Linked DNA regions of Tomitella gaofuii. The main gene of each other region encodes a partner of the protein of the gene in region 2 in a complex. Links are inferred from orthologs where the notes say so. Each region holds a gene or a part of one and is shown on either strand. Other genes may lie near its edges. The genes, in order: groES, groL and metK.

Evidence for each region.
Region 1: the proteins of groL (region 2) and groES are in contact, whole or in part, in a cryo-EM structure (PDB 8P4O), measured with the Escherichia coli proteins. The link is inferred for Tomitella gaofuii from one-to-one orthologs.
Region 3: the proteins of groL (region 2) and metK are in contact, whole or in part, in a cryo-EM structure (PDB 8P4O), measured with the Escherichia coli proteins. The link is inferred for Tomitella gaofuii from one-to-one orthologs.

The regions. Positions count from the first base shown.
Region 1 is NZ_CP059900.1:1,079,376-1,083,615, forward strand. Bases 1,081-3,789 are described here. They hold groES (co-chaperone GroES), read left to right. Parts: upstream 1,081-2,139; coding sequence 2,140-2,439; downstream 2,440-3,789. Other genes in these bases: H4F70_RS04885 (TIGR03767 family metallophosphoesterase), read right to left, coding at 1,081-1,863. Outside these bases: tRNA (adenosine(37)-N6)-threonylcarbamoyltransferase complex transferase subunit TsaD, read left to right, coding at 1-93; more of H4F70_RS04885, read right to left, coding at 109-1,080. UniProt on the Escherichia coli protein: Together with the chaperonin GroEL, plays an essential role in assisting protein folding.
Region 2 is NZ_CP059900.1:3,597,070-3,601,444, forward strand. Bases 928-3,771 are described here. They hold groL (chaperonin GroEL), read right to left. Parts: upstream 3,239-3,771; coding sequence 1,616-3,238; downstream 928-1,615. Other genes in these bases: H4F70_RS16735 (hypothetical protein), read left to right, coding at 1,119-1,532; H4F70_RS16745 (ATP-binding cassette domain-containing protein), read left to right, coding at 3,751-3,771. In the rest of the region: H4F70_RS16730 (cryptochrome/photolyase family protein), read right to left, coding at 1-903; more of H4F70_RS16745, read left to right, coding at 3,772-4,375.
Region 3 is NZ_CP059900.1:2,265,480-2,269,825, reverse strand. What follows is about bases 1-2,815. They hold metK (methionine adenosyltransferase), read left to right. Parts: upstream 1-703; coding sequence 704-1,927; downstream 1,928-2,815. Other genes in these bases: H4F70_RS10620 (primosomal protein N'), read left to right, coding at 2,088-2,815; coaBC (bifunctional phosphopantothenoylcysteine decarboxylase/phosphopantothenate--cysteine ligase CoaBC), read left to right, coding at 1-485. In the rest of the region: more of H4F70_RS10620, read left to right, coding at 2,816-4,184; H4F70_RS10615 (EthD domain-containing protein), read right to left, coding at 4,324-4,346. UniProt on the Escherichia coli protein: Catalyzes the formation of S-adenosylmethionine (AdoMet) from methionine and ATP.

The DNA.
Region 1 (4,240 bases), 2.5 Mb from region 2 along the record:
GGCGCCCACCTCATCGCGGCGGGCGCCGCGCCGTCGCCGCTGGGCATCTCGACCGATCCGGGTCTGCCGGTGCAGACCAGCCAGGTCGGCTGAGGCGGACCTGCGCCGTCACGCGGACGGCGACGCGAGCAGCAGCTCGACGTTGTGGTCGGCCGGGCCGCCCATGTTGTCCGGGTCCTTGTTGACGTCGTTGTAGGACAGCTCGCGGTACAGCGACGCCAGCCCCAGCGGGGAGAGGTCGTCGTAGGGCAGCTGGTAGGGGGCGTCCGATTCGATGAGGGTCGCCAGCAGCGAGAGCGTGCCGTCGGCGTTGTCCACCACCTCGATGACGCGCGCGTACTGCGGGAAGTCGATGTGCGAGGCCGTGTTGACCTCCCAGAACCCCTGCCGCGCGGTGGGCCCCGGGTGCGGGGTGACCCTGTTGGCGTGCGTGTGGCCGTTCACCCAGGCGCACACGTTGGGGAAGCGGTGCAGCAGGTCCACCAGCTCGGCGCCGGAGTGGCGTGGTTCCGCCGGGTTCTCCGGGTCCGGGATGAGCAGTCCCGTCGTATCGCTGGTGTGGTGGCTGAACAGGATGAACAGGGTGTCGTCGGCGCCGGTGCGCACCTCGCGTCCGTCGCCGTCGAAGTACCGGCTGCTGCCGGCGGCGAGGGTCCGTTCGATCCAGCGGAACTGCGCTTCGCCGAACGAGCCGTCGACGAATCCGCCCCGGTTGGTGGAATCCATGCTGATGCCGACGACCCCGGGGGCGATCTCGAAGCTGTAGTAGCCGATGCCGGTCTCGGGTGCGTCGGCGGCGAAGCCGTGCCCGTGCGGTCCGGGGCCCAGGTGGCGGGGGTCGAAGTGCGCGGCCAGGAACTGGCGCGGAGTGAAGGGCGCGCGGCGTGCGTCGGGGGTGACGATACGTGCGGGGTCGGTCATCCGCCCGACGATCCCGGGCACCGCGGCCGGGTCGGTGCGCAGCGCCCTCTGAAGCTGCTCGGCCTCCGCCGCCGAGCCGGGCGCGCCGAGCTTGAGGTTGCCGGTGTAGAGGTCGGTGATGGGCGGTATGCCGCTGGGGGCGGTGCCGATGACGGAATCGTCGTGGTTGCCGAACACCGCGAACCACGGCACCGACAGCCCGGGGCTGGACATCGGCGCCAGCGCCGCGTCGAAGTAGCCGTCGAGGACGGGGAACCCGGCGCGCTTGAAACTGTCGGTGTGCCGGGACTCGGGGTTCCAGTACAGGTCGAAGCCGGAGTCCTGGGTGCCCTCGTACCGGTGCGGGTCGCCGGTGTTCGGCGTGAACCGGCCGCCGCTGAGCGCCGTGAGGTACCAGTCCAGTTCCACGTGCTCGTGGTTGTCGGTGTTGTCGCCGGTGGTGACGACCGCGTCGAACCGGCGGCCCGAGTGCGGCCCGCCGGCCAGCGCGTTGATGCGGCCCACGAGCGAGGTGAGCCCCTGCGTGGTGAGCAGGTCCTGGGGGCGCGACGCGGAGCCGATGAGCGGGTGCACGAACTCGACGCGCACCGGTGACTGGGCGTCGAGGATGTGCATGTCCGTCATCTGGACAAGGGAGGCGAGCGCGCGGCGGCGGTCGGCCCGCGCCGCGCGTGCGGGGGCGAGCTCGGTGCGCACGACCACCGGGTACCCGGGCCCGGCGGTGAGGCGCTGGTACCCGCGCGGCCCGGCGGGCACCGCGACGGCCTCGAGCGTGGTGCCGGCCGTCGACCCGGCCAGGGCGTCGGCGCGGGCGGCGGCCGGGGCCCAGAAACCGCCGGCGGCGCGGCCGGGTGCGGCGGCGCCTAGCGCGTTGAGCGTGAGGGCCCCGCCCAGGCCTGCCCCCGCGCCGGCCAGGAACTTTCTGCGATTCACCGTGGTCACGGCGCCATCCTATGTGACCTGGACGACTATCCGGAACGGGGAGGCGGGTGCCGCGCGCCGGTCTCCGCCGGGCTGCTCGCGCGGTCGCGCCCGCGCGAGCACTGGGAAGGGTTGAGCGCTGGCACTCGCATGTATAGAGTGCTAGTTGGTACCGAAGCGGTTCCGGCACCCGCGACGACGGGACTGCGTGACGCACCGATCCGACTACATTCGATCCGCGCCCGGCGGGGGACGACCCCGCGGGTGTGTATGACCACTGAAAGTGGAGGGCTCATCGTGGCGAGCGTGAACATCAAGCCGCTCGAGGACCGGATCCTCGTCAAGACCAACGAGGCGGAGACGACGACCGCCTCCGGCCTGGTCATCCCGGACACGGCGAAGGAGAAGCCCCAGGAGGGCACCGTCATCGCCGTGGGCCCCGGCCGCTGGGACGACGAGGGCGAGAACCGCATCCCCGTCGACGTCTCGGAGGGCGACACCGTCGTCTACAGCAAGTACGGCGGCACCGAGATCAACTACAAGGGTGAGGACTACCTGATCCTGTCGGCGCGCGACGTCCTCGCGGTCATCGGCTAGCAGTTCCCCCGGGCGTCGGCCCGTACCGCGATGCGGTCCGGTCCGGACCCCGTGACACGACCCGCCCCGGAGACGCCGCCCACGCGACGCCCCGGGGCGGGCGCGTATCAGCGAACTGCCGAGAAGATCCGGAGGAGAGCCATGGCCAAGCAGATTGAATACAACGAGCAGGCACGGAACGCCATCGAGCGCGGAGTGGACCAGCTCGCCGACGCCGTGAAGGTGACGCTGGGCCCGCGCGGCAGAAACGCGGTGCTCGCCAAGGCGTTCGGCGGGCCCCACCATCACCAACGACGGCGTGTCGGTGGCGCGCGAAATCGAGCTGGAGGACCCGTTCGAGAACCTGGGCGCCCAGCTGGTCAAGTCGGTCGCCACCAAGACCAACGACGTGGCCGGCGACGGCACCACCACGGCGACGGTGCTGGGCCGGGCGATCGTGTCCGGCGGCATCCGCAACCTGGCGGCGGGCGCGAACCCGGTGGCCCTGGGCGCCGGCATCGCCCGTGCCGCGGAGCACGTCACGCAGGCGCTGCTGAGCGCCGCACGCCCCGTGGAGGGCAAGGACGCGATCGCGAAGGTCGCCACCGTCTCCTCGCGTGACGAGGAGATCGGCACCATGGTGGGCGAAGCGATGACCGTGGTCGGCGCCGACGGCGTCGTCACCGTCGAAGAGTCCGGCACCATCGACACCGAACTGCAGGTGACCGAGGGCGTCCAGTTCGACAAGGGGTTCCTGTCCCCGTACTTCGTCACGGATGTCGAGGAGCAGGAGGCGGTGCTCGAGAACGCGCACATCCTGTTGTTCCGCGAGAAGATCAGCTCGTTGCCGGACCTGCTTCCTCTGCTGGAGAAGGTCGTCGAGAGCGGTCGGCCGCTGCTCATCATCGCCGAGGACGTCGAGGGCGAGGCGCTCTCGACGCTGGTCGTCAACGCGCTGCGCAAGTCGCTCAAGGCCGTCGCGGTGAAGGCGCCGTTCTTCGGCGAGCGCCGCAAGGCGTTCCTCGACGACCTCGCCATCGTCACCGACGGCCAGGTCGTCACCGCCGACGTGGGCCTGACCCTGCAGTCGGCGGAGCTGTCGATGCTGGGCACGGCCCGTCGCGTGGTCGTGACGAAGAACGACACCACCATCGTCGACGGTGCCGGCGCCAAGGACGAGGTGGACAAGCGCGTGGCGCAGTTGCGTGCGGAGATCGAATCCTCCGACTCCGAGTGGGACCGCGAGAAGCTCGCGGAGCGCGTCGCGAAGCTCGCGGGCGGCGTCGCCGTCATCCGTGTGGGTGCGGCCACCGAGACCGAGCTCAAGGAGCGCAAGCACCGCGTCGAGGACGCGGTGGCCGCGGCCAAGGCGGCCGTCGAAGAGGGCGTCGTCCCCGGCGGCGGCACCGCGCTGGTGACCGCCGCGGCCGGTCTGCGCGACCTGGCCGACTCCGCGACGGGCGACGAGGCGGTGGGGATCGAGCTGGTGCGCACTGCGCTGCAGGCCCCGCTCTACTGGATCGCCGCCAACGCGGGGGTCGACGGGTCCGTGGTCGTGGAGAAGGTGGCGGGGCTTCCGGCCGGCCACGGCTTCAACGCCGCCACGCTCGAGTACGGCGACCTGGTCGCCGACGGCGTCATCGACCCGGTGAAGGTCACCCGCTCCGCGGTGGAGAACGCGGCCTCGGTGGGGCGGATGGTGCTCACCACCGAGGGTGCTGTGGTGGACAAGCCCGAGGAGGACGAGGGCGCCGAGGCAGGCCACCAGCACTGACGCATGAGGCCGCCGACGAGTCGGAACGGCCGTGGCCCGCGGGCACCG
Region 2 (4,375 bases):
CATCGCGTCGAACCGGGCGTTGTAGTTGCGGCGCGCCGTGTCCGGCCGGTGGAACAGCACGTCGGCGTAGAAGTCGCGCCAAGCCAGCTCGCTGCGGAGGACGGACGCGGCCGGGCCCGCGCTGTCGCGCAGGTCGTGCAGCACGGTGCGGGGGTGGATGCATCCGAACTTCAGATACGGGGAGAGCCTGGTGGTGGCGTCCCGATCCGGCCGGTCGCGGTGCACGTCGTAGCCGGAAAACCGCTCGTCGCGAAACGTTCGCCACCGGCGCAGCGCCGCCGCTTCGCCCGGTGGTGGCAATGCAGGATCGTCCCGCTTGTTGCCGACATCCGGGAGTGCGCCGGGCGCGGAGCACCGGAGCGAACCCGCGAGCGGAGGAAGTTCGGCCGGGTCGAGCCAGGCGAGAGTGTCCACGGTGGTGGCGGCCGGCGAGCGCCAGCCGTGCTCCAGCCAGGCTCGACGGTAGGAGGTGAAGACCTTGTAGGGCGTGCCGGCCTTCGTGCTGATCCGTCCTGGGGTGACGGCATAGGGCGATCCGGTGCGGACAAGCGGGATGCCCGACGCCGCCATCTCTGTTTCTACGACCTCGTCACGTTGCCTGCCGTAGGGGCCGAAGTCGGCGCTGACGTGCACGGAGTCCGCGCCGATGGCACGGGCGAGCCGGGGGATGGCCTCCACCGGGTCGCCACGGACGAGAAGGAGCCGGCCGTCCAGGTCGGCGTCGAGGGCGCGCAGGCAGCCGGCGAGGAAACCGGTCCGCGGTGTTCCTGACGGGCGTAGGAGGGCATCGTCGAGGACGAACACCGCGAGCGCGTGTGTGCTGCGGTCGCGGGCGGCGAGCAGTGTCGGCAGGTCGGTCAGCCGCAGGTCGCGGCGAAACCAGACGATCGCGGGGGCGGGCATGGGGACAGCCTTCCAGCAGGATCTCTGATCCCGCTATCTCGATGTCCACCAACCCTGTTTAACCTCACGCCCCGGCGTTCACAACCAGACATCACGAAAATGCCGCTGTTTCATTGACATCGGCCCAACGACCAGGAAAGGTCCCCATTGTGCCGGTGGTCTAGCCCACTCGCACATTGCAACTGAACATCTCAGCGACAACGGAGGCAACTCACGTGCGTACCCACACTTCTGCCCTCAAGCGCGTCGTAGGCGGCGGCTTCGCCCTCGCGACCGCAGCGGCCTTCATCGTCCCCGGCGTCGCCTCGGCCGCCGACGGGGATACCGACGCCGGCTCCACCGAGTCGCTCGGCTCGATCACCGAGATCCTCGGTGGCGCAGGAAGCTCCGAGACGCCTGCCGCCGAGGAGGGCGGCGATTCGATGTTCGGCAGCGTGACCGACATCCTCGGCTGCTTCACCGGCGGCTCCGACGAGGGCGACGGCGAGACGACCACTGACGAGGGCACGGACGCCACCGGCTCCGTCTCCACCATCATCGACTGCGTCGTCGGCGCCATCGGCGGCGGCGACAACGGCGGCGGCGACAACGGCGGTGGCGACAACGGCGGCGGCGGCGACAACGCGTAAGCCTCTATACCGCAGAAGAAGGGCGGGCCCCACACCATCCCGGTGTGGGGCCCGCCCTTTCTGTCAGCGCGTGCGCGGCGGACTCAGAAGTCCATGCCGCCCATGCCGCCGGTCGGGTCCGCCATGGGGGCGGCCTTCTCCGGCTTGTCGGCGACGACGGCCTCGGTGGTGAGGAACAGGGCCGCGATGGACGCCGCGTTCTGCAGCGCCGAGCGGGTGACCTTCACCGGGTCGTTGATGCCGGCGGCCATCAGGTCCTCGTACACGCCGGTGGCGGCGTTGAGGCCCTGGCCCGCGGGCAGCTCGCGCACCTTCGCGGCGACGACGCCCGGTTCCAGGCCGGCATTGTCGGCGATCTGCTTGAGCGGGGACTCCAGCGCGACGCGGACGATGTTCACGCCCGTCGCCTCGTCGCCCTCGAGCGCAAGGCCGTCGAGCGCGGGAACCGCCTGCAGCAGGGCCACGCCGCCGCCGGCGACGATGCCCTCCTCGACGGCCGCCTTGGCGTTGCGGACTGCGTCCTCGATGCGGTGCTTGCGCTCCTTGAGCTCCACCTCGGTGGCAGCGCCGGCCTTGATCACCGCAACACCTCCGGCCAGCTTGGCCAGGCGCTCCTGCAGCTTCTCGCGGTCGTAGTCGGAGTCGGAGTTCTCGATCTCGGCGCGGATCTGGCTCACGCGGCCCGCGATCGACTCGGAATCGCCGGCGCCCTCGACGATGGTGGTCTCGTCCTTGGTGACCACGATCTTGCGCGCCTGGCCCAGCAGCTCCAGGCCCGCGCTCTCCAGGGAGAGGCCGACCTCCTCGCTGATGACCTGGCCGCCGGTGAGGATGGCCATGTCCTGCAGCATCGCCTTGCGGCGGTCGCCGAAGCCGGGGGCCTTGATGGCGACCGACTTGAACGTGCCCTTGAGCTTGTTGACCACCAGCGTGGACAGGGCCTCGCCCTCGACGTCCTCGGAGATGATGGCCAGCGGCTTGCCGGACTGGATGACCTTCTCCAGCAGCGGCAGCAGGTCCTTGACCGTGGAGATCTTGGAGCTGACCAGCAGGATGTAGGGATCCTCCAGGACGGCCTCCTGGCGCTCCGCGTCGGTGACGAAGTAGCCGGAGATGTAGCCCTTGTCGAAGCGCATGCCCTCGGTGAGCTCCAGCGACAGACCGAACGTCTGCGCCTCCTCGACCGTGATGACGCCTTCCTTGCCCACCTTGTCCATGGCCTCGGCGATGAGCTCGCCGATGGACATGTCGCCCGCGGAGATGCCGGCGGTGGCGGCGATCTGCTCCTTGGTTTCGACCTCGGTGGCGGCCTTGAGCAGCGAGTCGGACACCGCCGAGGTGGCCTGCTCGATGCCGCGCTTGAGGCCCAGCGGGTTGGCGCCGGCCGCGACGTTGCGCAGGCCCTCACGCACGAGCGCCTGAGCGAGCACGGTGGCCGTGGTGGTGCCGTCGCCCGCGACGTCGTCCGTCTTCTTGGCGACCTCCTTGACCAGCTCGGCGCCGATCTTCTCGTAGGGGTCCTCCAGCTCGATCTCCTTGGCGATGGACACGCCATCGTTGGTGATCGTGGGGGCGCCCCACTTCTTCTCCAGGACCACGTTGCGGCCCTTGGGCCCCAACGTGACCTTGACGGTGTCGGCGAGGGAGTTCAGGCCCCGCTCGAGGCCGCGGCGGGCCTCTTCGTCGTACGCGATCATCTTGGCCATTGCGAAGTGATCCTCCAGGTAGGAAGGCTGACACGCGGGGCGGGCGGATGATGCCGCACCCCTAGTACGCTGCTGGCCAGGCTCGGTGCCCGCGACGGACGACCGCCGCCTGTGCCGCACGCGCAGTCACGTGCGGGCGACCACGGTCTCACCGTCCCGACCTGGCACTCACGCGCGGCGAGTGCCAAACCCATTTTTAGCACTCACCACCAGAGAGTGCAAGGCATCGCAGAGCCGGTAACCTCAAGGCCCACGTCCCGCGGCGGGCCGCTGCGCCCTCCGACTGCCGGCCCCCGCAGGCACGGCCGAGGGGCGAGGACGCGACGCCGGCGTACGCGAGTTCCAGCGGGTCGCCGTGCGGCTGCACATCCGCCATTCCCGCTCCGACGCCCGAACGCCGCCAGTGACGGCACCCGAAACCGGCACGCGGTGCCCGCACCGCCCCGCGGCGACGGACAATTCCGACGGAGATGCTTGACCCTGACGCAGGGTCAACCTCGCACGCTGTATGCATGACAGCATCTGTACGCGCCGCACAGCCGGCCATCGCAGTCGACGGGGTGCGCAAATCCTTCGACGGCACCGCCGTGCTCGACGGCATCGGATTCACAGTCCCGGCCGGCTCCGTCTACGCCCTGCTCGGCCCCAACGGCGCGGGCAAGACCACCGTCGTGCGCATCCTCACCACCCTCATCACCGCCGACGGAGGATCCGCGCGGATCCTCGGGCACGACGTGTCCGGTGACCCAGACGCGATCCGCCGCCGGATCGGCGTCACCGGACAGTTCTCCGCCATCGACGAACTGCTCACCGGCCGCGAAAACCTGCAGCTGATGGCCGACCTGCAGCACCTGCCTCGTGCCCGCGGACGGGCCGTCGCCGACGGGCTCCTCCGACGCTTCGACCTGACCGACGCCGCCGACCGCAGCTCGCGCACCTACTCCGGCGGCATGCAACGGCGCCTGGACCTCGCGATGACGCTCGTCGGCGCGCCCGACGTCGTCTTCCTCGACGAGCCGACCACGGGACTCGACCCGCGCAGCCGGCGCGCGCTGTGGGACGAGGTGCGCGACCTGGTACGCGACGGGGTGACGATCCTGCTCACCACCCAGTACCTCGACGAGGCCGACGAGCTCG
Region 3 (4,346 bases), 1.3 Mb from region 2 along the record:
CCGAGCTCGAGTCCGCCGTCGACGCGGCCGCCGCGGAGGCCGAGGTCGTGATCATGGCCGCCGCCGTCGCTGATTTCCGGCCGGCCGCCCGCGCCGACGCGAAGATGAAGAAGGGTGCGGACAGCGAGCCCGACGCGGTGCCACTGACCCGCAACCCCGACATCCTCCGGGGCCTCGTCGCGCGCCGCGGCGACGGGGGACTGCCCGCGCCGCGGGTGATCGTGGGCTTCGCCGCGGAGACCGGTGACGCCGACGGCGACGCCCTGCACCACGGCCGCGTCAAGCTGGCGCGCAAGGGCTGCGACCTGCTGGTCGTCAACACGGTGGGGGACGACAGGACCTTCGGCCTCGACTCCAACGACGGATGGCTGCTGGCCGCGGACGGGGCGGAACGCGCCATCGAGCACGGGTCCAAATCGCTGATGTCCAGCCGCATCCTCGACGCGGTGACCGCCCTGCTCGGCGACGGCCACTGTCGTCGCTGACCCCCGCACGCCGGGCGCCCGGCACCGGCCCGGCCGCCCCCGCACGGCGGACCCCTTGCGGCCCCGGCACGGCCGGGAGGCATAAGGTCGGTGGGTACCCGTTTCATCCTGGCTGATGACGAGAGCCCTCATACCAGCCTCAACGGCGTGCAGGCCGCGCCCCGCGCGGGCCGTGCGACACACGAGAAGCGATCCGTGACGAGAGCCTTGGGAGAGAAATGTCAGTGAACCACCCGGGACATCGGCTGTTCACCAGCGAGTCGGTGACAGAGGGCCACCCGGACAAGATCTGCGACGCCATCAGCGATTCGATCCTCGACGCGATGCTCGCCGCCGACCCGGCCAGCCGCGTCGCCGTGGAGACGCTGGTCACCACCGGGCAGGTGCACGTGGTGGGCGAGGTGACCACCGGCGCCTACGTCGACATCCCGCACATCGTCCGCGACAAGGTCCTCGAGATCGGCTACGACTCGTCGTCGAAGGGGTTCGACGGCAATTCGTGCGGCGTCAACATCGCCATCGGCGCCCAGTCGCCCGACATCGCGCAGGGCGTGGACACCGCCTACGAATCACGGGTGGACGACTCCGACGACGCGATCGACCGGCAGGGGGCCGGCGACCAGGGCCTGATGTTCGGGTACGCCTGCCGTGACACCCCCGAACTCATGCCCATGCCCATCGCGCTGGCGCACCGGCTGTCGCGCCGGCTCACCGCCGTGCGCAAGGACGGGGTGCTGCCGTATCTGCGGCCCGACGGCAAAACGCAGGCCACCATCGAGTACGCGGGCGACCGCCCGGTGCGCCTGGACACGATCGTCGTGTCCACGCAGCACGCCGCGGACATCGACCTGGACAACATGCTGCTGCCCGACATCCGCGACAAGGTGCTGGCGCCCGTGCTCGCCGACATCGCCGAGTCCGGGGCCGCATTGGACACCTCCGACGTCCGCCTTCTGGTCAACCCCACCGGCAAGTTCGCGCTCGGCGGGCCGATGGGCGACGCCGGGCTGACCGGCCGCAAGATCATCGTCGACACCTACGGCGGCATGGCCCGCCACGGCGGCGGCGCATTCTCCGGCAAGGACCCGTCCAAGGTGGACCGCTCGGCCGCATACGCCATGCGCTGGGTGGCGAAGAACGCCGTGGCCGCCGGGCTGGCCGAGCGCATCGAGGTGCAGGTGGCGTACGCGATCGGCAAGGCCGCCCCGGTGGGCCTGTTCGTGGAGACCTTCGGCACCGAGCAGATCGACCCGTCGAAGATCCAGTCGCTCATCTCCGAGGCGTTCGACTTGCGGCCGGGCGCCATCGTGCGCGATTTGAACCTGCTGCGGCCGATCTACGGGCAGACCGCCGCCTACGGCCACTTCGGGCGCACCGATGTCGACCTGCCCTGGGAGCGCACCGACAAGGCCGCCGAGCTGCGCGCGCTGGCGGGGCTGTAGTCGCAGCCGAATACCCGCACCGACCAAGCATCCCGTGCGCGTTCCGACGCGTGAACGTGCACGGGATGCTTGGTCGGTCGCATGTCGAGGGGGTGTGGTGACGGACGCGACGGGGGAGGCCGGCGCGGGGGTCGTGCTGCCGGTGGCGCGGGTGCTGCCGATGGTGCAACCGGCGCACCTGGACCGGACCTTCGACTACCGGGTGCCGGAGTCGCTCGACGACGCGGCGCAGCCCGGCGTGCGGGTGCGCGTACGGTTCGCGGGGCGCCTGATCGACGGGTACGTGCTCGAACGTGTCGCCGACACCGCACACGAGGGCCGGCTCGGCACCATCGAACGGGTCGTCTCACCGCTGCCGGTGCTGCCCCCGCCGCTCGCGGAGCTGTGCGCGGCGGTGGCGCGGCGCTATGCGGGCACGCGCGCCGATGTGCTGCGGCTCGCGGTCCCGCCCCGGCATGCGCGCGCCGAGACCGCCGCGCTGGACGCCCTCGCGAAACGCGGCGCGGTCCCGGCGGAACAGCGGGAACCCCCGGCCGAGCCTGGCCCCGGGCCACCGACACCGGAATGCGGAGACGAAGGCTGGGCCCGCTACGTCCACGGCGCCGCGTTCCTCGACGCCGCCCACGCAGGACGCGCGCCGCGCGCCGTGTGGCAGGCCGTGCCCGGCGAGGACTGGGCGCTGCGCATCGCCGAGGCCGCCCATGCCACGTTCGCCGGCGGACGATCCGCGGTCGTCGTGGTGGCCGACCGCCGCGACCTGGACCGCGTCGCGGCCGCGCTGCGCAGGCTGTGCTCCGGGGCCGGCGGCGCCGCGTCTTCGACAACGGCTGCCGGGAGCCCGGTGGTGGAGTTGGCCGGCGGGCTGGGCCCGCAGGCACGGTACCGGCGCTGGGTGACGGCCCTCGCCGGCCCGCCCTGCATCGTCGTCGGCAACCGCAGCGCCGTGTTCACCCCGGTCTCGCGTCTGGGCCTCGTGGCGCTATGGGACGACGGCGACGACCTGCTGTCCGAGCCGCGTTCGCCCTACCCGCACGCGCGCGAGGTGGCGCTGCTGCGCGCCGACGCCGCCGGTGCGGGATTCCTGCTGGGCGGGCACGCGCGCACGGCGGAGGCACAGTCGCTGGTCGAGCACGGGTGGGCGCAGGATCTGCTCGCTCCGCGCAACGCGGTGCGGCGGGCGTCACCGCTCATCCGGGCGCTGGCCGACAGCGAGCAGGCCCTCGCCCGCGACCCCGCCGCGCGCCGGGCACGGCTGCCGGCGATCGGATTCCAGGCGGCCCGCGACGCGCTCTCCGCCGACCAACCCGTCCTGGTCCAGGTGCCCCGCGCCGGATACATCCCCGTGGTGGCCTGCGCGCAGTGCCGGGAACCGGCCCGGTGCCGGCGGTGCGCCGGGCCCCTGGGCCTCCCGCCGCCGCGCCCCGACGGCGCCGCGGGCGGAGCCGGTGAGGAGGCGGCCGCCCCGCCGACGTGTCGGTGGTGCGGCAGCGCGGCGCGCGCACACTCGTGCACCAAGTGCGGGTCCCGCGCCCTGCGCGCGCAGGTGACGGGCGCCCAGCGCACGGCGGAGGAGTTCGGCCGCGCGTTCCGCGGGGTGCCGGTGATCGGATCGTCCGGCGCCGACGTCCGCGACGAGGTGCCGGCGCGCGCCTCCGTCGTCGTGGCCACGGTGGGCGCCGAGCCGGTGGCCCCCGGCGGCTACGGCGCCGCTCTGCTGCTGGACGGCTGGTCGCTGCTCACCCGGGCCGACCTGCGCGCCGGCGAGGAGGCCCTGCGGCGCTGGATGGCCGCTTCGGCGCTGGTGCGCAGCGCTGAAACGGGCGGGAAAGTGGTCGTGGTGGCGGATGCCGGGGCCGAGGTGGTGCAGGCGCTCATCCGCTGGGACCCGGTGGGGCAGGCGCGCCTGGAGCTCGCCGGGCGCCGCGAGGTGCGTTTTCCGCCGGCGGTGCGGATCGCTGCGGTGGACGGCGCCCCGGCGACGCTCGCGGCTTTCCTGGACCTGGCGGCACTGCCCGAGAGCACCGAGACGCTGGGGCCGGTGCCGCTGCCGCCCGGCGTGCGGCTCCCCGGCGGGGGCGGCCGTGAGGCCGCGGCGGCCGACGAGCCGCCGGCCGATGCGGAACGGATGTTGCTGCGGGTGGCCCGGCGCGACGGCGCCGCCCTGTCCCGCGCGCTGGCCGTGGGCCAGGCCGCATTCAGTTCGCATCGGGTGGCGGGCACTGTGCGGGTGCAAATCGATCCGGTGAGGGTCGGGTGAGGCGCGCATCGGCGCGCGACCACGGCCGTGGCCGCGTGAACACCGATCCGGTGAGGGTCGGGTGACGCGTCCGGGGGAACCCAACCGCAGCCCTGGCCGCGTGAACACCGCTCCGGTGAGGGTCGGGTGAGGCGCCCGGTCAGATTTCCGCCCCGGTGCCGC